Regions from separate parts of the Xanthobacter sp. 126 genome, predicted to be linked through region 2. Evidence: riboswitches for the same ligand, from Rfam matches in the RefSeq annotation. Region 2 holds a riboswitch; each other region holds the start of a gene.
What was found. A riboswitch is a leader RNA that binds a small molecule or an ion and turns the genes downstream of it on or off. The one in region 2 is predicted to bind cobalamin.
Positions count from the first base shown of each region.

Region 1 (5,852 bases), 1.9 Mb from region 2:
CCATACGCGCCGGGGGCGGAGCCGAACAGGCGGGCGAGGTCCTCGCCCTTGCGGCGGGCCTCGGCGAGGGGATTTTCGCTCGCGTCCTCGTCGCGCGCGGCCACCGCGCGCACGGCGGCATCGAGCAAAGCGATCTGGGCGGGGAAGATGTCCCGGAACAGGCCGGAGATGCGGAAGGTCACGTCGATGCGCGGGCGGCCGAGCACGGCGGGGGGCAGCACCTCCACGCCCGTGACGCGGCCGGTCGCCGCCTCCCACACCGGCCGGCAGCCGAGGAAGGCGAGGCCCTGCGCGATCTCCTCGCCCCCGGTGCGCAGGCTGGCGCTGCCCCAGAGGTCCAGCACCAGTGCGCGGGGCCAATCGCCCTGCTCCTGCAGGATCAGCCGCAGCGCCTCGTCCGCCGCCTTGCGGGCGAGGTCGCAGGCGGTGGGGGTGGGCAGGGTGCGCGGATCGGCGGTAAAGAGGTTGCGCCCGGTGGGCAGCACATCCCGCCGCCCCCGCGCCGGGGCGCCGGCCGGGCCGGCGGGCACGAAGCGGCCGTCGAGGGCGGTCAGCAGCGCGCGGGTTTCCGCCTCCGCCGAGGCGGCGTGCAGCGGATCGGCCTCGCCTTCGGCCATGGCGCCGAAGATGTGCAGGCCGTCCTTCACCGCCAGATCCTTCAGGTCGCACAGCCAGGCATCGATGCGGCGCAGGGCCTCGTCGGGATCGGTGGCGGCGGAGACGCCGGCGGTGGCGGCAAGGCCGGTCTCGGCGGCGGTCTCGACGATGAGGCCGGCGAGCCGCTCGCGGCGGCGGCGGTCGAGGCCGTCCGCCTGCGCATATTCATCCACCAGCCGCTCCAGCCGCTGCTCGGCCTCGCTGAGGCCGGCGCCGGCGAGCGGCGGCGGCAAATGGCCGATGGTGACGGCGGCGAGCCGCCGCTTCGCCTGCGCCGCCTCGCCGGGATTGGAGACGATGAAGGGATAGACCACCGGCAGCGCCCCCATCACCACCTGCGGGAAACAGGCCGGGGTCAGCGCCACCGCCTTGCCCGGCAGCCATTCCAGCGTGCCATGGGCGCCGAGATGGATCACGGCGTGGGCATCGAGCCCCGCGCGCAGCCACAGGCCGAAGGCGAGCAGCCCATGGCGCGGCGGCAGGCTGGCGTCGTGATAATCCGCCCGCCGGTCGAGATTCGCGCCGCGATCGGGGGCGAAGGCCAGCGTAATGGTGCCGGAGCAAGCGAGGCGAAAGCGAAAGGCGCCGTCGCTCACGTCCGCATCGTCCTCCGGTGCGCCCCAGGCGGCGGTGACGGCGGCCTGGGCGGCCTCCGGCAGGGCGGCGAAGAGGCGGCGATAGGCCTCCAGCGTCAGCGCCGCTTCGGGACGGAACGCGGCAAGGAGCGCCTTTGCATCGTCGGGCACGGGGCCAGCGCCGTAGCCGGCCGCCGCGAGCGTTCCGAGCATCCGCCGCGCGCTCTCTGGCACGTCGAGGCCCACCGCATAGCCGGAGCGCCCCTCGGCGCCGGGATAATCGGGCAGGATCAGAGCAAGCCGCCGCTCGGCGCGGGGCGTGGCGGCAAGGCGCACCAGCGCCGCCGCACGGTCGGCCACATGGGCCACCGCCTCCGGCTCCGGCCGGTTCATGGCGGCGGTGAAGGCGAGGTCGGCGTCGGGCGGGGCGAAATCCTTGAAGGAGAGGGCGCCGGCCAGCACCCGCCCGTCCAACTCCGGCAGCACCACATGCATGGCGAGGTCCGCCGCCGAGAAGCCGCGCGGGCTCCCGGCCCACGCCTCCCGGGCCGTGGTGGCGGGCGCCGCCTGAAGCACGGGCGGACCGCCCTCGGGGAACAGCTCGGCCGCGTCCCCCGCCGCGAAGGCGGTAGTGGTAAGGATGATGGCGGGAGCGAGCGCCGCCGTCGCGGCCCGCACGGCGGCGCGGGCGTCCGGCGCCTTCAGGCTGGGAACGAACAGGCACTGGGCGGCGATGCCCCGCGCCTCCAGCGCTGCCGCCAGCGCATCCACGGCGGCGGTGTCGGCGGCGAGCCATTGGGAGCGGTAGAAAAGAATGAGCGCGTTCGGCCGCCCCACCGCCCGCACCTCCTCCAGCGTCGCGAGGCCGGCGCCGGGGCGGTGAAAGGCGGTAGCCGGCACAGCGTGCGGCGCGGGGATGGCATGGGGCGCGGGAAAGCCCGCCGCCTCGCCCATGGCCGCGAGCAGGGCCGCCATGTTCTGAGGCCCGCCTGCGCGGAAATAGCCGAGCCAGCGGGCGAGCGTATCCTGCGGCAGCGTGGAGAGGGCGGCGAGGCGCGGGTCGTCCTGGTCCTCGCCGGGCAGCAGCGCGAGGGCGATGCCACGGGCGCGGGCCACGGCGGCCAATTGCTCGGCGCCATAGCGCCACCAATCCAGCCCGCCGAGCTGGCGCACCAGCACCACCTTCGCCTTGGCCGCGACCTTCTCCACCCACAGGTCCACCGACATGGGGTGGCGCAGATCCTTCAGCCGCGCGAGGCGCAGGCTGGGCACCGCGCCGCCACGCGCCCGCCAGGCGGCGGACAGGCCGATGAGATCGCTGTCGGTGAAGGAGAGGGCCACCATGTCGCCGGGCGGCTGGGCGAGGTCGACCGGCTCGGCCAACTCCTCCAGGCTCGTCGATGTGGTGGCGAGGATATGCATGGGCTAGCCGAGGATGGCCTGCTCCACCGCCGCGCGGTCGAAGCCCTTGAGGCCGATGACCACCAGCGCCCCGCGCCGCGCCTCTTCCGCGCCCCAAGCGCGGTCGAAATGGTGCGACACGCGCGGGCCGACGCCCTGCACCAGCAGGCGCAGCGGCTTGCCTTCCACGGCGGCGAAGCCCTTCACGCGCAGCACGTCCGGCGTCTCCGCCGCCTTCACCACGCGCGCCGCCAAAGCGGCGGGATCGGCGATCTCCGGCAAAGCGAGGACGATGCTCTCGAACTCGTCGTGGTCGTGGTCTTCCTCGTCGTCGTGATGGGTGCGGCGGGTGTCGATCACATCCTCCGCGCCGACGCCAAGGCCGAGCAGCACCGCCAGATCCACCTTGCCGCCCGAGGACCGCACCAGCTTCACCGCGCGCGGCAGGGCGCCGGCCACCGCCTTCTCGGCGGCGATGAACCCGGCCGCATCGAGCAGATCGGACTTGGAGAGGACGACGAGATCGGCACAGGCGATCTGGTCCTCGAACACCTCTTCCACCGGGTCGTCATGGTCGAGGCTCTCGTCCCCGGCCCGCTGCGCGTCGAGCGCGGCGAGATCGGGCGCGACGCGGCCTTCGGCCAGCGCCGGGCCGTCCACCACCGCGATCACGCCGTCCACCGTCACCCGGCCCTTGATGGCCGGCCACTGGAAGGCCTGCACCAACGGCTTTGGCAGCGCGAGGCCGGAGGTCTCGATGAGGATGTGGTCCACCTTCGGGGCGCGGGCGAGGATCTGGTCCAGCGCCGGCACGAAATCATCCGCCACGGTGCAGCACAGGCAGCCATTGGCCAGTTCCACGATGGAGCCCTCGTCGCAGCTCTCGATGCCGCAGCCCTTGAGGATCTCGCCATCGATGCCCACGTCGCCAAACTCGTTGACGATGACCGCGAGGCGCTTGCCGCCGGCATTCTCCAGCACGTGACGGATCAGCGTCGTCTTTCCGGCGCCGAGGAAGCCGGTGACGATGGTACAGGGCACGCGGGCGAGGGAGGTCATCGGGTCTCCTTGAGGGTGAGCGGGGGAATGCGCGCGACCATGCCGCGCTTGAGCACGTCCGGCCGGCCGCGCCAGGGCATCAGGCCGTCTTGCGAGCCGGCCAGCAGCGCCGCGCCGGTGAGAAGGTCCGGCGCGCTGTCGGGGGCGAGGTCGCCGAACACATAGGTCCAGCCGTCGCGGCGGACCATGGCGGCGGAGAGCGCGCGCTTGCAATTGGCGAGGCAAGAAACGCCTTCCACCGCGACGCCTTCGGGGAGGGACGCGGCGCAGGCCGAGGCGAGGAGACGTGCGCCGTCACGCTCGGCGTCGGGTGGGGCGTCGCTACCGGGGGCGCGGCAGGTGGTGCAGATGAGGAGGGTGACGGCGGGGGCGGTTTCGCGCGCGGCTTCTGGCGTAGCTTGCGGCGCGCAGCCGGCTTCCGGGCTGTCGCCGCCCGGCTCGGGTGCTGTGCTGTCGGGAATCGCGCCGCGCTCCACCGAAACGTCCACGGGTGCGAGCGCCCGCGCGCACGGGCTCGAAGGGACGCAATACCGGAGCACCCCGCCCGGCGCGGACCTCGTCGAAGGCAGGTCTCCTGGCTCGCGGTTCACCGCCCCCGCCGCCTTCCCGGATTGCTCCAGTGGCGTCTGGCAGGGGCTCACCGCCGACAGTTGCGGGGGCAGCCGCGGCATTGGAAGCTCTTCGCCTCCGCACCGCATTCCCTTTTACGCCCGTGTGGGACCACGGGACCTTCGACGCCGCCACTAAAGGCAGTGGCGGGCGGGATTGTCAAATGAGGGCGTGGAACCCCGGACCAGCGACGGCGAAGCCGGAGCGCCCTACCCCTCGATGCGGTCGAAATCGGCGATGCCGCGGGTGGCGGCGCGGATTTCATCGAGCAGCTTCAGGCGGTTCTCGCGCAGCGCGGGATCGGCGTCGTTCACCGTCACCGCGTCGAAGAAGGCATCTACCGGCTGGCGTAGGTCGGAGAGCGCGGTCATGGCCGCCTCGAAATCCTCGGCCGCGACGGCCTTGGAGACGCGGGCCTTCACATCGTCGATGGCAGCGGCGAGGTGCTCCTCGGCCGGCTCCTTGAGCAGTGCGGCGACGGTGGGGCCGGCGAAGGCGCGGCCGTCCTTCTTCTCCTCGATGCGCAGGATGTTCACCGCGCGGCGATAGCCGGCGAGGAGGTTCGTGCCATCCTCGGTGGCGAGGAAGGCGGCGAGCGCTTCCACGCGGCGGACCACGAGGAGCAAATCGTCCTGCCCCTCGAGGGCGAAGACGGCGTCCACGAGGTCGTGGCGGGCGCCACGGTCGCGGAGGTAGACTTTCAGGCGGTCGGCGAAGAAGGCGAGGAGGTCGAGAGCTGTTTCCAGCGTGTCGGGGCCACGCTCTTTTACCACTTTTTTGATAGAATCTAGGCCGACATCTTTCTGAGCTTCTTCATGCAAAGCATTGGTCATGCTCTCGCCAAAGCTCGCTGACACACCTGCCAATGCTTCATATTTTTCTTTTATTTGTTTGACGCGATCCTGATTCAGCAAAAGCGCGAACGGAACGGGCAAAATTTTCAACAAACGCAACCTGATCCCATTCTCCAGCACAATCCGGATCACCCCCAGCGCCGCCCGGCGCAGCGCATAGGGGTCCTTCGATCCCGTCGGCTTCTCATCAATCGCCCAGAAGCCCACCAAAGTGTCGATCTTGTCCGCCAGCGCCACGGCCACGGAAACCGGCGCGGTGGGCACGCGGTCGTTCGGCCCCTGCGGCTTGTAGTGCTCCTCGCAGGCGGCGGCGACTTCCGGGGGGAGGTTTTCGCCCTGCGCGTAGTAGCGGCCCATGAGGCCCTGAAGCTCGGGGAACTCGCCCACGACTTCCGTGAGCAAATCCGCCTTGGCCACCAGCGCGGCCTCCTCGGCCAGCGCCACCGGTGCGCCGACCTTGGGGGCCAGTTCCACCGCGAGGCGGCGGATGCGCTCGATGCGCTCGGCCTGGGAGCCCAGCTTCTCGTGGAAGGTGATGGACTGGAACTTGGGCATGCGGCTCGCGAGGCCGTTCAGCCGGTCCGTGTCCCAGAAGAATTTCGCATCCGACAGGCGGGCGCGGATGACGCGCTCGTTGCCGGCGACGATGGCCGCGCCGCCGTCCGAGGCGACGAGGTTCGAGATGAGGATGAAGCGG
Region 1 covers NZ_JAFO01000001.1:3,794,314-3,800,165, forward strand. The annotation lists gene cobN (cobaltochelatase subunit CobN) at 1-2,654, opposite strand, end outside; gene cobW (cobalamin biosynthesis protein CobW) at 2,658-3,692, opposite strand; gene XAN126_RS26470 (DUF1636 family protein) at 3,689-4,180, opposite strand; cobalamin riboswitch at 4,239-4,440, opposite strand; gene glyS (glycine--tRNA ligase subunit beta) at 4,511-5,852, opposite strand, start outside.
Region 1: linked by a shared signal. The riboswitch ahead of XAN126_RS26470 (DUF1636 family protein) and the one ahead of XAN126_RS0108830 (TonB-dependent receptor) in region 2 are both predicted to bind cobalamin.

Region 2 (5,852 bases):
AGGAAGAAGGGCGCGCCGATGAGCGCCGTCACCACGCCGAGCTGAAGCTCCGGCCGGGTGGGCACGAGCCGCACCACGATATCCGCGCCGAGGGTGAGGGCCGCGCCGGCAAGTCCGCTCACGGCCAGAAGCCGGCCCGGCCGGTGGCCCACCAGCGGGCGCACCAGATGCGGCACCACCAGCCCCACGAAGCCGATGGCCCCCGCCACCGCCACGCTCGCGCCCACCGCTGCCGCCGTGCCGCCGATGACCAGCAGCCGCACCCGGCGCAGCGGAAAGCCGAGGCTTTCGGCGGCGTCCTCGCCCAATGTGAGCGCATCGAGCGCCGGGCCGGTGGCGAGCACCAGCCCCCAGCCCACCACCATGAAGGGCAGCGCCAGCGCCACATGCACGAGGCTGCGGTCGGCGAGTGAGCCCATGAGCCAGAACACCAGCTCCAGCGCCGCATAGGGGCTCGGCGCGAGGTTCAGCGCCAGCGCGGTGAGCGCGCCCGCAAGGCTGGAGAGGGCGACGCCGGCGAGGATCAGCATCACCGTCCCCGCCCCCCGCGCCGCGAGCGCCAGCAGCACGGCGGTCGCCGCCGCCGCGCCCATCAGCCCGCCCAAGGGCAGCGCCAGCGCGAAAGAGGCGGAGAAGCCGAAATAGAAGGCGATGACCGCCCCCAGCGCCGCCGCGCCGGACACGCCCACCACGCCGGGATCGGCCAACGGATTGCGCATCAGCCCCTGCAAGGCCGCCCCGGTGAGGCCGAGGCTGAAGCCCACCGCCGCGCCGAGAATGGCGCGCGGCAGGCGCAGTTCGGACAGCACCAGCGCCGCCACGCTCGACCGACCGGCGAGGAGATCGGCGAAAGCGGCGCGCAAATCGAGCGGCGCATAGCCCACCGCCACCGACGCGCAGAACAGCACCAGCACCAGAAGGCCGAGGGCGAGGACGACGCGCGACGGCATCAGCGCACACCCTCGGCGGACGCGTGGTGGATGGCGGCCGGTCGCGCCGCTTCCGGCCCGGCGAGCCGCGCCCGCGCCGCCGCGAGTTGCGCCGCCGCCTCGGCGAGGTCCGGCCCGGCGCAGGTCCACAGCTTTAGCGGCAGCGCTAGCGTGCGGTCCTTGAAGGGGGCGAGCGCGGGGTGGTGCAGCAGGGCGTCCGCGAGCGAGGGCGGCGCCGCCTCATCGGCATTCACCACCACGAGATCGGGCGCGGCGCGCACGATCTCCTCCAGCGCGAGCTGGCCCATCTTGTCAGTGGGAAGCTGGGCCGCGAGGTTGGTGAGGCCGGCCTTCTCCATCAGTTCGTCCGCCAGCGAGCCGCGGCCGGTGGTGAAGCCGTTGGGCCGCAGCACCACGGCGGTGGGGCGTGGACCCGCCACCGGCGGCAGGCGGGCGAAGGCCTCTTTCATCTCCCGCACCATGGCCGCGCCCCGCTCCGGCACGCCGAGCCGCGCCGCCACCATGCGGATCTGCGCATAGGCCTCGTCGAGGGTCTGCGGTTCCTTCAGCTCCAGCACCTCGAAGCCGAGGCGGCGCAGCACGGCGGTGGCGGTGCGGGTGGTGTAGGCACCGGCGAGGACGAGGTCCGGCTTCAGCGGCACCACCTCTTCCGCCAGCCCGCGATTGACCGGCACGTCGCGCGCGCGGTCCGCCACGTTGGAGGCGAGCGGATCGCGCGCGAGATGGGTGACGGAGAGCACCTGCCCCGGATCAGCGAGCCGCAGGGCCAATTCGTCCGTGCACAGATTGAGGGAGACGACGCGGGGCCGGGCGTGCGGCGGAACACGCGGCTCCTGCGCCCCCGCCGGAGCGGAGGCGAGAAGGGCCGCGAGCATCAGCCCGGCCGCCTTGCCCCTCACTGACTCACCATGGGCGCTTCACCGATCGGGCCTCACCATGTGAGCTTCACCCCGCCATAGGCACCGAAGCCGGGGGCGAGGAAGCCGTTGGGGTTCTCGTAGGTCTGGTTGAACAGATTGTCGATGCGCCCGAACACGGTGGTGACGGCATTCATCCGGTAGTTCGCGGCCACATTCACCACCGTATAGCCGGGCTGGTCGATGTAATTCGACGTGAGACGCACGATGTCCCACCAGGAGGAGGCATAGACGAGGCTCGCCGACAGATCGAGCTCGTCGGTGGGACGCCAGCCGAGCGTCAGGCTCACCTTGTTGTTGGGCCGCCGCAGGGGATAGCAGGAGGTGGCATTGATGGGCGCGCAGGCGGCGCCGAAGGGCTGGCCGGGCGGCACGTAGCCCACCACGTCGGTGTAGGTGTAGTCCACCCGCGCATCGATGCGGTCCGTCACCTTGACCGCCACGAACGCCTCCACGCCCTGCGACACGGCGCTGGAGATGTTGACGTTCTGGTACGTCGCCGGATCGTAGCTGATGAGGTTGGTGATGTTGTTGTGGAAGTACGTCACCCCGAACAGCACCCGCTCGCCGAACGCCTTCTGCTCGAATCCGGCATCCCAGCCTTCGCTCTCCTCCGGCTGAAGGTTCAAATTGCCGTAATAGGGCGCGTAGAGCTGGTAGAGCGTGGGCGCCTTGAAGCCGGTGCCGTAGCTCGCCTTCAACTTGGTGCCGGTCTCGTCGAAGAGCAGCGCCGGGGCGAGGCGGAAGGTGGTGTGGTCGCCGAAGCTGTCGTCGGCGTCGTAGCGCACATTGGCGGCGAAGAAGAGCCGGTTCCAGAGGTTGCCCTGGTACTCCGCATAGACGCCCGTGTCGCCGGTCGAGGCGTCCACGCTGGCATAGGCGGTGGAGGAGGTCATGGACTCGTTCCGCCGCTCGGCGCCCACCAGCAGGTTCTGGCCCGGCGCCACCAGATAGTTGGAGCGGACATAATAGACCTGCCGGTCGCCGTCATAGGTGCCGTTCACGTCCGGGTTCGGCCCCACCGTCGGGTTGGAGCTGGACAGATCGCTCACGCCGAAGGTGGTGACGAGACTTCCGTCCAGCGCCGTCCACACGCCCTCCCCCTTGGTGAAGAACATGCTGGCATAGGCCGTGGAGCGCAGCGCCGCCGGGATGCCGGCATAGGTTGGCGGCGGATAGGTGTCCGGCGTGAAGGCGAGGCTGGTGTCGATGTAGCGGGCGACGAAATTCACCGCGAAGGTGTCGGTGGCCTGCCAGTCGAGCCGGGTGGAATAGGTCCAGTTGTCGTAGGCATTGGGATTGAGGGGCCAGCCGGGAGGCGCGATGTTCTGCGGCGTCACCGGAATGTCGGTGGACGAGAAGTGAGTGACGTTGAACGAATAGGCCAGCTTCTCAGTGGCGCCGGTGAGGCTCGCATACTGGTTGAAGGTGCCGAGCGCGCCGCCCTCCGCATAGGCGGAAACCTTGGGCGGCCCCTCCCCCTTCTTGGTGGTGATGGAGATGACGCCGCCGATGGCATCCGAGCCGTAGAGGCCGGACTGCGGGCCGCGCAGCACCTCCACCCGCTCGAGATCGGACGCCAGCAGCTTGCCGAAGTCGAACGCGCCGTTGGTGGCGGCGGGATTTCCGGCATCGATGCCGTCGATCAGCACCTTCACATGGTTGGAATTGGTGCCGCGGATGAACACCGAGGTGGTGCCGCCCGGCCCGCCCGTCTGCACCACGTTGAGGCCGGGCAGCGATTGCAGCACGTCCGGCAGGGTGCGCTGCTGGTTGCGGGCGATGTCCTGCTCCGTGACGATGCTGACGGAGCTCGCCACCTCGTTCTCGGGCGTGGGAATGCCGGTGGCGCTGACGACGATGGTGGGCAGGTCGCCCGCATTCTGGTCGTCCGCCGTCTGGGCGAGCGCGGGCGCAACACAGGCAAGCGGAACACAGGCGAGCGTGAGCAGGGCCGCGGCCGGCAGCGCGCGGCGGGATCGGGATTGGACGGCGGAAGACATGAAGGCACTCGACGGCACGGGTGGTCCGTCACCGCGAACGAGGCATCCCCGGCCACATTAGGCCCGGAAAAACCGCCATCAGGAGAACCCCGCCCGACGTGCTCGCGCGTGACCACGGCTGACGGCAGGTCTCCTGGCTCGCGGGTCATCGCCCAGACTGCCGCCTTCCCAGGTCTCGCGACCCAGTGGCTGATGGCAGAGGACTCGCCGCTTACAGTTGCGGGGGCAGCCACGGCATTTCCGGTGAGACCGGAGCACCGCGTTCCCTTTTGATCCCTTGCGGGAACCGTCACCGCGACCATAGGCGGCGGCCGCCCCCTGCGTCAACGGCACCTTCGCAGATGCGAAAGACTGCGCGCACCTGCGGAAAGACCGCGTCGGGAGGCGTATCGCGCGATCACATCTTGCTCATTGCTTCAAAAATGCGTGGTCCGAAATCACCGGCGACCCGTATCGCGAGCGTGTGGCTGCCTGCAAAAACGGCAGCAGCAAAGGCCGCACCCGACATTCCGCTAGGTTATGGTGGCGCGCCCCGCTCAATTCGCTTAAACGATTGAGAGCCGCCCCGCCACCGAGCGGGCGGGCACTACAAAAGTATAATAACCGAATAATCGGGAACACAGGGAGTAGAAGATGCGACTGAGGAGCATGGTCGCGGCTTTGGCCGCAGGCGTTGCCGTTTTCGGGCTTGCCTTTTCCGGTGCAGCTTACGCCGCCGACCCCATCAAAATCGGCCTGACCGGCCCCTTCACCGGCGGCTCGTCCTCCATGGGCGTCAGCATGCGCGACGGCGTGAAGCTCGCCGTGGACGAGGTCAACAAGGCCGGCGGCGTGCTCGGCCGTCCGTTGCAGCTCATCGAGCGCGATGACGAGGCCAAGAACGAGGTGGGCGTGCAGATCGCCCAGGAGCTGATCAACAAGGAAGGCGTCGTCGCCACCCTCGGCTACATCAACACCGGCGTGGCCCTCGCCTCCCAGCGCTTCTATCAGGAAGCCGAGATTCCGGTGATCAACAACGTGGCCACCGGCACCCTGATCTCCAAGCAGTTCGTGCCGCCGGACAACAAGAACAACTACATCTTCCGCACCTCCGCCAATGACGCCATCCAGAGCGCCATGATCGCCGAGGAAGCGGTGAAGCGGCAGGGCTTCAAGAAGCCGGCCATCCTCGCCGACTCCACCAATTACGGCCAGCTCGGCCGCGCCGATCTGGTGAAGGCCCTCGCCACCATGGGCGTGAAGCCGGTCGCCGAAGAGAAGTTCAACATCGGCGACACCGACATGACCGCGCAGCTGCTGCGCGCCAAGGAAGCCGGCGCCGACGTGGTGCTGACCTACGCCATCGGCCCCGAGCTGGCGCAGATCGCCAACGGCATGGCCAAGCTCGGCTGGAAGGTGCCGATGATCGGCTCGTGGACGCTCTCCATGGCCAACTTCATCGACACCGCCGGTGCCAACGGCAACGGCGCGATGATGCCGCAGACCTTCATCCAGCTGCCCGACACCCCCAAGCGCAAGGCGTTCATCGAGGCCTATCAGGCCGCCTACAAGATCGACCGCATGCCCTCGCCGGTGTCGGCCGCGCAGGGCTATGATTCGGTGCTGCTGCTCGCCGCCGCCATCAAGCAGGCGGGCTCCACCGACGGCCGCAAGGTCCGCGACGCCTTGGAAAACCTCAACACCAAGGTCGAGGGCGTCGTTACCGTCTACGACAAGCCCTTCTCCGCCACCGACCACGAAGCCATCACCGCCAACATCCCGGTGTTCGGCCTCGTCAAGGACGGCCGCGTCGTCGCCGCCCATCCCGAAGACATCGCCGGCGACAAGGCGGTGCGGGTGAAGCCCAAGAACTGAGGCTGAGAGGGCTCGAGTTCCGGTTCGCTGACCCAGCCACCGTGTGCACCGTCGTCCCCCGGCTTGTCCGGGGGACCCACGGAAAGTCGGGGAGGCCGCTCTGATGAAAGGGCGCCGGCCCAGCGGCG
Region 2 covers NZ_JAFO01000001.1:1,853,784-1,859,635, reverse strand. The annotation lists gene XAN126_RS0108840 (iron ABC transporter permease) at 1-950, opposite strand, end outside; gene XAN126_RS0108835 (ABC transporter substrate-binding protein) at 950-1,825, opposite strand; gene XAN126_RS0108830 (TonB-dependent receptor) at 1,882-3,870, opposite strand; cobalamin riboswitch at 3,976-4,176, opposite strand; gene XAN126_RS0108825 (ABC transporter substrate-binding protein) at 4,504-5,724, shown strand.

Region 3 (5,852 bases), 880 kb from region 2:
TTCTGGGAGGTCCAGAGCCGGCCTGCGGCAGGGGGACGCTGCGTAGTTTCACGTGCTTGACCCCTCCTGCCGCGTTGCACACAAGCGGAGCATGGGCATCGGGTTGGGATTCAAGGGCTTGCGGGCGGCCGCTGCAGCACTTTTCGTGCTGGCGCAGCTGACGCTGGGGTTCGCCCACCAGCCTGTCGCCCTGCCCTCCTCCGAAGCGCCGATCGATCTTGCGGCCTATGCGCTGCCGGACGGGTCGCTACCGGACCTCTGCCTCAATAGCGGAGACGCGGGACCGGTTCTCAAGGCCCATCCCTGCGACGCCTGCGTGCTGACCTCGGCGCCCGGCCTTGCCGTGGCGCCGCAACCCGCGCTGGCGACACCCGATGGCCGGCGCATCGCCCACCTCGCCGCGCGCAGCGAACGCCGGCCGGCCGAACAAGCCCGCGGCGCCCAGGCGCGTGGCCCTCCTGTGTCCTGACCCAAAGCAGAACCGGCGCGGGAGCCTCCCGACGCCTCCGGTCCCTGCCGCCCATGCGGCCCTTCGGGTTTTCGTTCATGTCAGACACGCAATCTCACGCGCCTTCGGAGGCGCTCGCGCGCGCCCGCGCCGCCATGTCGGCGGAATTCGGCACCGTCACCCGCACCGCGTTCGATCCGGCGCGCCGCGCGCCGCGGCGGCTCTATCACACCAACGGCTTCAACCCGCCCCGCCCCATCGAGGCGGCGGCGCGGCGCGGCTGGTCCGGGCGATGCCCGTCCTGCGGCGAGGGTGCCCTGTTCGGCCGATGGATGCAGGTTTCGGAAAGCTGCGCCCACTGCGGCGAAGCACTGGGCCATGCCCGCGTCACCAACGCCGTGCCGGTCCTTGCAATCCCGCTCGCGCTGCTGGCCGGATCGCTGGTGGGCGGGATCCTGGAACTGCTCAGCGACCTCCCGCTGGCGCTCGAGCTTGCGGCCAGTGAGCTGGTGGCCGTGGCCACCGCCTTCCATGTGCTGCCCCGCGCCAAGGGCCTCGCCATCGGCCTCGCCTGGGCAAACCATGTGGGCGGCTTCGATCCGCTCCGCCATCTGGTGCCGGACCCGGAAGCCCCGGCCGCCCTGCCCTCCCCCGCCCTGCCCCCACAGGTCGAGGCCCCCTGAAACGCAGAACGCCGGCGGGAGCACCGCCGGCGTTCGCTTATCCGAGAGTTAGGCCCGCGATCAGGCCGCGTCGTAGAGCCGGCGCTCCAGCAGCGGGTTGCCGCCCTTGAAAGCGCCGTGCAGCGCCTTCGCGGCAGCGAGCACCGCGAGGTCCACCAGCGGCTCGACGATGATGACGAGCATATAGGCGCCGCCGAAGGTCGCCACCGAGGCGATGTTCTCGGAGGCGAAGCCCTGGCCATAGACGGCCCAGAACGCCACCCAGCCGACGATGCCGGCCTGATAGGTGGTGGAGAGCGCGAGCGCCTGCCCGTACTTCAGTTCCACATAGGGCGTGCCCGGCGCCACGATGCGGCGCGCGACGGCGGCGACGCCGAACAGCGGCACCAGCAGGGTCGTCACGTTCATCCCGTACTGGGGCAGGTCGAACGGCGCGAAGAACAGGCCCTGGACGAGCAGGCCGAAGGCGAGGCCGAGGGCCGCGGGGGCCGCGCCAAACATCAGAAACAGGGTCGAGCCGAGGATGAGGTGCACTTCCGAGACGCCCACCGGATAGTGCGGCAGCACCTCGAAGAAGCTGAACACCAGCGCGGTGGTGGCGAGGGTACGGCCCGCCAGCGATAGGACGCCGCGTTCGCGCGCCGATTCATAGGCAAGCTTCAGGGCATAGCCGCCGGCGGCGGCCGCCGTGACATAGCTGAGGCCGATCTTGGCCCCGTCCACGAGTCCGGGTTCGATATGCATGCTGGTCTCCGTTGCCGTCTCACCCGACGGCCCGAGGGGTTTCATCATGCGACCGGCCGGTCTCCTGACTCGCGGGTCTACGCTCACCCCCGCCTTCCCGGCCGGCCCTAGGGGCTGTGGCCAGTGGCATGCTGGAAGATCGCTCGCCGCTCACAGTCGCGGGGGCGGTTGGGGCTTCGGGCCGCCCTGACGGATTTCCGCGCAGGTTCAGACCCTACCCCATTCCCGTTTCACTCCGGATGCCGTGGCAACCGGAGCACCGTTCGCACGCGCAGCAGGCACCGAACACCTCCGCGCTGTCAAGCAATGCCGCAGGCAAGACGCGCCGGGACCTTCCGGCCCGGCGCGTCTTGCGGGCAAGCTTGCCGGCCTCAGTGGCCGGGATGGGCGCTGCCGGAGGCGCCGAGGCCCTCCACCTGGAACTGCACGGGCACGGTGCCGGCCTTCTCGAACGTCAGCGTGCCGTCCACAGAGGTGCCCTCCTTGAGGGGAGACTTCAGGTCCATGAACATGATGTGGTAGCCGCCCGGCTTCAGCTCGACGCTGCCGCCGGCCGGGATGGTGAGGCCATCGGCGAGCGGGCGCATAATCATGACGCCGTCCTTCATGGCCATCTCGTGGATCTCGACCCGGCCGGCGAACGGCACGGTGGCGGAGATGAGGCGGTCGGGTGCGGCGCCGGTGTTCTTCACCACGAGATAGCCCGCGGCGACGCTGGCGCCGCCGGGCGTGGCCCGCGACCAGGGATGGTCAATCTGCAGCGTCCCGGCCTTGTAGTCGTGCGCCACGGCAGCGCCCGTCAGGGCGACGGTGGCGACGGCAGCGGCCATCACGGCACGGCGGGTGAGATGGAAAATGGACATGGGTGCTCCTTGGTTGCGCCGGTGGGGCTCCTGCCCCATGGCGGGATGAACCTGCTGGTTGGACTTTGATTAGCCGCCCGCCACCTGAGCCGGACACGCGATGGCGTGGCCGCGCAGGCGGGGCAGATTCGGCCTTCGAAGGCGTCAGGGGTCAGGCGTCGAGGGGGGACCCTGCGAGGACCGCGGCTCGCGGCGGTCGCGACCACTTCCTTCTGCGGCGGCAACGGCCGCCCGCTCGGAAATCGCGGGGGTCGCGACAGGACGTCCGGCGTCGGCAGCAACCGGAAGGATCGGCGCCAGAGAATGGAAGGCGCAAAGGGTGCAGCAGACGGAATGGTCTGCCTGCGGCGACTCGGGGGTGTTGTCCGGAACTCCGGTGCTGCGGGCGCACAGGGCACTGCCGCCGGATGCGCTGGCCATGGCCGTGCCGGCGGAGCGCTCGAGCGCGATGCCCGCGACGAACAATTGCAGCACGAAGGCATAGGCAAGCCAGACGCAAAACGCGCCGCGCCCCCACCCTGCCTCACGCCACCTCGCCACCCGCTGCTCCCGGACCTTGATCACCGGCCGGCATGTTAACCGCCCGGCGGAGAAAGTCATCCGGCGCCGCCGCCCTCAGAAGTGGACGGCGAAGCGCGCCATGCCGCGCTGGGACAGGAAATCCTGGCCGACGTTCAGGCCGTACTCCACCTTGATCTCCAGATTGTCGCGGGTGACCGCCTGCAACCCGAGATCGAGATTGCCCAGCACGTCCGGCAGCGGCGTGGTGGTGACAAAGCTGCCGGCAGACTGCGGCGCCCACAGGAAGCGGGCCGTTGTCTGCCAGGCATCGTTGGAGGCGAAGGACGCGCCGAGGGTCATGTAGGGCCGCAGCACCACCCCGTCCGGCAGATCCATTCGGCCGCCGAACTCCACCGCCGGGGTGGCGACGAAGGTGGTGAGGCTCGATCCCTGCAACGCCAGCTCGGCTCCCGTGCGGCCGAGTTCGCTGAAGCCCGGCATCTCCACGTGAATGAGGTCGAGGTCCAGCCTCGGCCTCACATAGTAGTTGGCGAAGGAGAATTCGTAGGACGCCCGCAGCCGGCCGGTGACGTTGTACACATCGGAGTTGCTGGTGGCCTGGCCGCCGGCGATGCCGATCGTCCGGGTGTTGTCATAGGAGACCCAGCCGGCGTCGACGGCGGCGGAGAACAGCCAGGGACCCCACTGCCGCTTCAGGGCGATGCCGATATCGCCGCCGTTGCCGCTGGCCGAGAACCAGCCGCTGGGACTGGAGACCGACGACTGCTGGTAGGCGCCCGACAAGGCGAGGAACCAGTCCGTGGCCAGCTCGTGCTGGACTCCCGCCTGGAAGATCAGGCTGTCGGAGGCATAGCCCTGCATCTGCGAGGTGGTCGTCTGGCCGGTGTGGTCGTAGATGATCCGCGCCCAGGCGCAATTGTCCTCCCGCAGCTGGGTGCTCGATGCCACGAACACGGGGCAGCTCAGGGTGCGGTCGAGGAAGGCCTGGCTCTCGCCGATGCGCAGCCCCGCCGGGGCCTGGAGCAGTTGCGGGGACAGCTGGCCCAGCGCGCTCTGGTAGGCGAGCGCTGAATTGATGTCGATGAGGCCGTTGAACACCTTGGACATGCCGCCGACATCGCCGGTGTCCCACACCCGCTGCAGGCTTCCGCCGACAGATGCCTCGTTGCCCGACAGCCACACGCCCTTGGGCAGGAAGTGGGCGATGGGGCTGATGGTCAGCGAGGTATCGTCGGCATGCACCGCCCAGCTGTAGGCAAGGCCGCTGTCCTTCGCCACCGCCGTGCTGGTCAGCTGATCCGCGACGAAGATGGTGTAGGAATCCTTGGGTGCGATGCTGGTCGCGCGCGGGTCGATGGTGCCGCTGAGGGTCGCCCCACCGACGACGCGGATTTGGTCGTTGCGCGCAGAGGCGGAATCCACATCCACCTGCAGAACGCCATCGGAGCCGAGACCGCCGGCGATGCTGGTGGTGGCGATCACGCCCAGCCCGCCGGGATTGACCGTGCCGTGGTTGATGAAGCCCGGGGCGCCCGGCCCCGCACCGAAGGTGGCGGAGAAGGTGGTGGTGTCCCCGGCGGTCTTGACGACCGTGCCGGAATTGAACGTCGCGCCCGCCTCGTTGACGAGCCCGTTGGTGCCGCCACCGAGATCGACGCTGCCGTTCAGCGTGCCCCTGTTGACGACGCTGTCGTCGCCGACGCCGGCCGCGATGGCCATGCCGCTGAGCCCGGAGACCACCGCGCCTTGCGCGATGGTGACGGTGTTCTCGGTGCCGCCCGAAAGGACGATGGCAGCGGTGCCCGTGCCGCCCCGGACCACGCCGCCATCGGCGATGAGGATCTGGATCTGGCCGTTTCCGCTCGCCCCGAGGCTCTGCGCGAAGATGGCCGGCGAATTGTCGCCGGTGGCGATGGCACTGCCGGAGACCAGCACGGTGACCGGCCCACCGGTGCCCGCGCCGCCGGCCGTGCCGAGGCCGACGCCTCCGGCAGTCGCCGCAAGGCCGCCGCCGCCGCCGATGGACTGGGCCAAGATCACCGGCGCGTTGTCGCCCCGTGTCGTGGCCGTGCCGGTGAGGGAGACGTAGATGCCGCCGCCGTTGCCCGAGCCGCCGCCGCTGCCCTGGATGCCGTCCTGGTTCGAGAACACCGCGCTTGCCGCCGAGCCGCCGATGCCGCCGCCGCCACCCACCGACTGGGCGAAGATGGCTGATGCGCCGGTGCCGGAGGTGACGATGGTTCCCGCGGCGAGGGCGTAGATGTTGCCCCCGTTGCCGCCCTGCCCAGCCGATCCGCCGAACGCGACGGCGCCGGTGGCATCGGCCGAAGACATGCCGCCGATGCCGCCGCCGCCGCCGATGGACTGCGCGAGCACGCCGAACGCGTTGTCGCCCGAGGTGCGGATCACCGAACCGGCGGCGAGATCCAAGGTGACGGTGCCGCCCTCACTGCTGCTGCCGCCATCGCCGCCCAGGGTCAGGGCGAGCGAGTGGCTGCCCGATGTCTTGGTGGAGCTGGTCGCGGCGATGCCGCCGCCGCCGCCGATGGACTGCGCCAGAATGCCGATGGAGGCATCGCCCGACGTCTGGAT
Region 3 covers NZ_JAFO01000001.1:2,729,075-2,734,926, forward strand. The annotation lists gene XAN126_RS0113050 (hypothetical protein) at 92-469, shown strand; gene XAN126_RS0113055 (DUF983 domain-containing protein) at 547-1,131, shown strand; gene XAN126_RS0113060 (energy-coupling factor ABC transporter permease) at 1,192-1,875, opposite strand; cobalamin riboswitch at 1,912-2,154, opposite strand; gene XAN126_RS0113065 (copper chaperone PCu(A)C) at 2,247-2,738, opposite strand; gene XAN126_RS0113070 (hypothetical protein) at 2,883-3,338, opposite strand; gene XAN126_RS26340 (autotransporter outer membrane beta-barrel domain-containing protein) at 3,354-5,852, opposite strand, start outside.
Region 3: linked by a shared signal. The riboswitch ahead of XAN126_RS0113060 (energy-coupling factor ABC transporter permease) and the one ahead of XAN126_RS0108830 (TonB-dependent receptor) in region 2 are both predicted to bind cobalamin.

Region 4 (5,852 bases), 2.1 Mb from region 2:
GAGCTTGCCGTCGGTGCCCTTGAGCGTGGACTTCTCCACGTGGGTGGCCGAGCGCGCCCGCAAATAATAGGTCGTCTTCAGCCCCCGCTTCCAAGCCAAGCGGTAGAGCTCATCGAGCTTCTTGCCGGAGGGACTGGCAATGTAGAGGTTGAGGGAGTGGGCCTGATCGATCCATTTCTGACGACGCTCGGCCGCCTCCACGAGCCACGCGGGATCGATCTCGAAGGCTGTGGCGTAGAGCGCCTTCAGGTCGTCCGGAATGCGGACGATCTCGCCCAGGCTGCCATCGAAATATTTGAGGTCGGAGACCATCACCTCGTCCCAGAGCCCCCGCGCCTTGAGGTCATGGACGAGAGCGGCATTCACCACGGTGAAGTCGCCCGACATGTTCGATTTGACATAGAGGTTCTGATACGCCGGCTCGATGGACTGGCTGACACCGCAGATGTTCGAGATGGTGGCCGTGGGCGCGATGGCCATGCAGTTGGAATTGCGCATGCCGGTCTCCATGACCCGCGCACGCAGGCTGTCCCAGTCGAGGGTCCGCGACCGGTCGAAATCCGCACCGCCGCGCGCCTCGGCGAGCCGTTCGAGGGAGTCGATGGGCAGGATGCCCTGCGACCAGAGCGAGCCCGGGAAGCTCGGATAGCGCCCGCGCTCGGCAGCGAGATCCACTGAGGCGGAGATGGCATGGAAGGAGATCGCCTCCATGCTCTCATCCGCGAAACGCATCGCAGCGCCCGAACCGTAGGGGCGGCGAAGCGCCTGAAGCGCATCCTGGAAGCCCATGATGCCGAGGCCGACGGGACGATGCCGGAGGTTGGAGCGGCGCGCCTCGGGGATGGTGTAGAAATTGATGTCGATGACGTTGTCCAGCATGCGCATGGCGGTGCGCACCGTGCGCGCCAGCTTCTCCATATCCAGGCGGCCATCGGCGATATGGGAGAACAGGTTGACCGAGCCGAGATTGCAGACCGCCACCTCGTCGTCCGAGGTATTCAGCGTGATTTCGGTGCACAGGTTGGAGGAATGCACCACGCCCGCATGCTGCTGGGGTGAGCGGATATTGCACGGGTCCTTGAAGGTGATCCACGGATGGCCGGTCTCGAACAGCATGGTCAGCATGCGCCGCCACAGATCGAGCGCCCGCAGATGCTTGAAGACCTTCATCTCGCCCCGCGCTGCCCGCGCTTCATAGGTGAGATAGGCGGTCTTGAATGCCGGACCGTAAAGGTCGTGGAGATCGGGCGTCTCATCGGGGGAGAACAGGGTCCATGCACCGTCCTCTTCCACCCGCTCCATGAACAGGTCCGGCACCCAGTTTGCGGTGTTCATGTCATGGGTGCGGCGGCGCTCATCGCCCGTGTTCTTGCGCAGGTCGAGGAAGTCCTCGATGTCCACATGCCAGGTTTCCAGATAGGCACAGACCGCGCCCTTGCGCTTGCCGCCCTGGTTGACCGCGATGGCGGTGTCGTTCGCCACCTTCAGGAACGGCACCACGCCCTGGCTCTCGCCATTGGTCCCCTTGATGTGGGCACCGAGGCCGCGCACCCGGGTCCAGTCATTGCCGAGGCCGCCGGAATATTTGGCGAGCAGCGCATTGTCCTTCACCGCCTTGAAGATGCCGTCGAGGTCATCCGCCACCGTGGTGAGGAAGCAGGAGGAGAGCTGGGCGCGCAGCGTCCCGGCATTGAACAAAGTCGGCGTCGAGGCCATGAAGTCGAAGGAGGAGAGGAGATCGTAGAATTCGATCGCCCGCGCCTCCCGGTCGATCTCGCGCAACGCGAGGCCCATCGCGACACGCATGAAAAAGGCCTGTGGCAGCTCGAAGCGCGTGCCGCAGACATGCAGGAAATAGCGATCGTAGAGCGTCTGGAAGCCCAGATAGTCAAAGGCGAGGTCCCGCTCCGGCTTGAGGGCGGCAGCGAGCCGGGAAAGGTCGAAGCGACCGAGCTCGGGATCGAGCAGGTCATTGGCGATGCCGGTCCGCACATAGGCGCCGAGATAATCGCCGTAGCGCTCCGCCATCTCGGCCTGCGTCGCCTGTTCCGGCCGGCCGGCGACAAAGCTCAGGGCCTCGCGGCGCAGCTTGTCCAGCAGGAGGCGCGCGCTGACCTTGGAATAGTTCGGCTCGGTCTCCACCAGCGTGCGCGCCGCCAGGATGGGCGCCTGCGCCAGCTCATCGAGCGAGATGCCGTCATAGAGGTTGCGTCGCGCCTCGTTGAGCACCGCGGCGGCCGAGACGCCGTCGAGCCCGGCGCAGGCCTCGCCGATGACGGTTGAGAGGCGGCCGGCATCCAGCGGCACCAATACGCCGTCGGAGGTCCTCACATGCAGCACGGCGGCGGCACCACCGCCCGGATGCGCCGCGGCGAGGGCCTTCGCGCGTTCCCGCGCTCGCTCCTCCCGATAGAGCACATAGGCGCGGGCGACCTTGTGATGCTCCCCGCGCATGAGGGCCAGTTCCACCTGGTCCTGCACGTCTTCGATATGGAAGGTCCGGCCGATATCGGGGCGCCGGGTGAGGTTCGCCACGATCTGGTCGGTGAGCCCGGCCACAATGTCGTGGATGCGGCGGGACGCGGCAGCCGACTGTCCCTCCACGGCCAGGAACGCCTTGGTCAGGGCCACCGCGATCTTGGCGGCATCGAACGGCGTGACCGCCCCATTGCGGCGGATGAGCTGATAGCCGGGCGCGCTGGCGACCGCTTCAACGTCAGGGGCCGGCATGGAAAATCTGTGGCTGCCATTGGCGTGGCGTTCGGCTGTCGCTGGCATCATCATCCCCGATGAATGTGGGGACGGAGAGCAGGCGGACGCATGCCGGGACAGGGGGAGGCGCACGCCACCCGCAGCAAGCGCCTCACCGGGACACCCCGCCCGTGGACGTACTGGTGTCGCGGCAGGTCTCCTGGCTCGCGGGTCATCATTCTTGTCCGTCTTCCCAAGGCCATTGGGCCTCAGTGACATGGGTGGACAAGAACTCGCCGCTTACAGTTGCGGGGGCAGCGCCGGCTTTGGACCGGCTTCCCTCTTAGCTCTCGATCTTGCGAGTCGAGAGACCGTGACCACCAGATTTAGTGGCCACTGCGGCGGCAATGTCAATACTTTGCGCCTGCGGAGCCCCCTCCCGCACGGACGGGCCTGACGGCGGAGGTGCGACCTACGGGGATTTTCCCGCCGGAGCCGGCCCGGAGGCGCTCCGGCATACGCGGCGACAGGCGGCTCGCGCCCCCGCCTCAGGCGTAGCGCGAAAGGGCGAGGTCGCCGGCCTCGATGGCGGGACGGCGGCCGTCGATCAGATCCGCCAGCACCGCGCCCGAGCCGCACGCCATGGTCCAGCCGAGCGTGCCATGGCCAGCGTTGATGTAAAGGTTCGAGCAGGAGGTGGCACCGATGATCGGCGTGCCGTCAGGCGTCATGGGCCGCAGGCCGGTCCAGAAATTGACCTCCCGCGTATCCGCGGCCCCGGCGAACAGGTCGCCTACCGAATGCAGCAGGGTGCCGCGGCGCGCGTCGTGAAGGTCGCGGTTGAAACCGGCGATCTCCGCCATGCCGCCCACACGAATGCGGGAGCCGAGGCGGGTGATGGCCACCTTGAAGGTCTCGTCCATCACGGTGGAGATGGGCGCGCGGGCTTCGTCCACGACCGGCATGGTGATGGAATAGCCCTTCACGGGATAGATGGGCAGCCGGAGTCCGAGCGGCGCCAGCAGCGCCGGCGTATAGCTGCCCAGCGCGGCGATGAAGAGATCGCCGGCAATGTCGCCCGTTCCGGTCTCGACCGCCGTCACTTTGCCCGACGCGCGCTTCAGCCCGCGGATGTCCACGCCGAAGCGGAAGGTGACGCCCAGCCCCCGGCACAAATCCGCCAGAGCCTCGGTGAACTTGAAGCAGTCGCCGGTCTCGTCGCCCGGCAGGCGGAGGCCGCCGACGATGCGCTCCGCCGCCTCACCCAGCCCCGGCTCGGCGGCGATGCAGCCGGCACGGTCCAGCACCTCGAACGGCACGCCGTCGGCACGCAGTACCTCGATGTCCTTGGCGATGGCATCGATCTGCTTTTGCCTGCGGAACACTTGCAGAGTGCCCTGCATGCGCTCGTCATAGCGGATGCCGGTCTCGGCCCGCAGGTCGGCGAGGCGATCGCGGCTGTATTCCGCGAGGCGCACCATGCGACCCTTGTTCACCTTGTAGCGTTCGGCGGTGCAGTTGCGGAGCAGGGCCAGCATCCAGCGCCACGTGGCGGCATCGGCGGTGGGATGCAGGATCAGCGGCGCGTGCTTCATGAACAGCCACTTCATCGCCTTCATCGGCACGCCGGGCGCGGCCCAGGGCGAGGAATAGCCGGGTGAGACCTCGCCGGCATTGGCGAAGCTCGTCTCCAGCGCCGGTCCCGGCTGGCGGTCGATGACCGTGACCGAATGGCCGGCCTTCGCGAGATAATAGGCGGAGGTGACGCCGATGACGCCGGCTCCGAGCACGACGATGTTCATGTGAGTTCTCTTTGCGATGTGTTGGCGCGCCGTCAGCGATAGCGGCGGTGATAGCGGCGGCCGAGCTGGGTGAGCAGCTCGTAGGAGATGGTGTCTGCGGCGGCGGCGAGATCCTCGAGGCTCTGATGGGGGCCGATCAGCTCCACCAGCGCGCCCTCGGCCAGCGCGCCTTCCGGCAAGGCGGTCGCATCGACGATGAGGCTGTCCATGGAAACGCGGCCGACCATGGGCAGGCGCACCCCCTCGAACCACGCCGCGCCCCGGTTGCCGAGGCAGCGCGGCAGGCCGTCCGCATAGCCCACCGCGAGGGTGGCAAGACGCATGGTGGCCGGTGCCACGAAGGCGCCACCATAGCCGATGCGGGCACCGGCCGGCACGGTCCGGGTCTGGATCACCCGAATATCGAGCCGTACCACCCGACGCATGGGGTTCTTGCCGGCCGCCGTGGGCGCGCCGCCATAGAGCGCGATGCCCGGCCGTGCCAGCGCACCGTGATAGTCCGCGCCGAGAAACGCGCCGCCGGAATTGGCGAAGGACACCAGCGCATCGGGAAACGCCGCCGCGATGGTCCGCAGGACCCGCAGCTGGTCGTCATTCTGCGGATTGTGCGGCTCGTCCGCACTGGCGAGATGGCTCATGATGGCAAGGATGTCGAGGCCCTCCGCGAGGCCTTCGCGGACAATGACACCAGCCTCCTCGGGCGCCATGCCGAGGCGGGACATGCCGCTGTCGAACTGCAGCACGGCGGGCAGCTTTTCGCCCCGCGCCGCCGCTGTCCGCGCCCAGCGCGCCAACTGGTCGAGGCTGTTGATGACCGGAACGATGCCAGCCGCCGCGCACGCCCCCTCGGAACCGGGCATGAGGCCGTTCAGCACATAAAGCCGGGGCTGGGCGAAGCCTCGCGCGCCATGCTCACCGCGCACCGCGGGCAGCAGCTCCAGCGCTTCACCCAGATGGGCGACGAAGAAATCCCGGCAGCCGGCGGCGATCAGCTCGGGGACCACATCGAACGCACCGAGGCCATAGGCATTCGCCTTCACCACCGCCGCGGCCCGCGCGGGCGCCACCTGCGTACGCAGGCGGCGGTAGTTGTCCGCCAAAGCTCCGCAATCGATGGTCAGCACGCCACCGGCGGCTGCGCTCGTGTCGAACTGTGAGATCGTGCCATGCATCGTCCGCCCTCTTGCGACCGCCTACAAGGCTAGCGCAAGGACTGCGCACAATCCGGGCTTTATGAGCGCGATAGCTGCGATATGATCGTATCAACGCAACATTTTGGCATGAATTCGAAGAATCACGCATGCGCAGTCTGGACGCCATCGACCATGCCATCATCCGCCAGCTGCTGCTGAACGCGCG
Region 4 covers NZ_JAFO01000001.1:3,970,149-3,976,000, forward strand. The annotation lists gene XAN126_RS0118870 (ribonucleoside-diphosphate reductase subunit alpha) at 1-2,730, opposite strand, end outside; cobalamin riboswitch at 2,884-3,082, opposite strand; gene XAN126_RS0118875 (D-amino acid dehydrogenase) at 3,240-4,493, opposite strand; gene alr (alanine racemase) at 4,526-5,665, opposite strand; gene XAN126_RS0118885 (Lrp/AsnC family transcriptional regulator) at 5,794-5,852, shown strand, end outside.
Region 4: linked by a shared signal. The riboswitch ahead of XAN126_RS0118870 (ribonucleoside-diphosphate reductase subunit alpha) and the one ahead of XAN126_RS0108830 (TonB-dependent receptor) in region 2 are both predicted to bind cobalamin.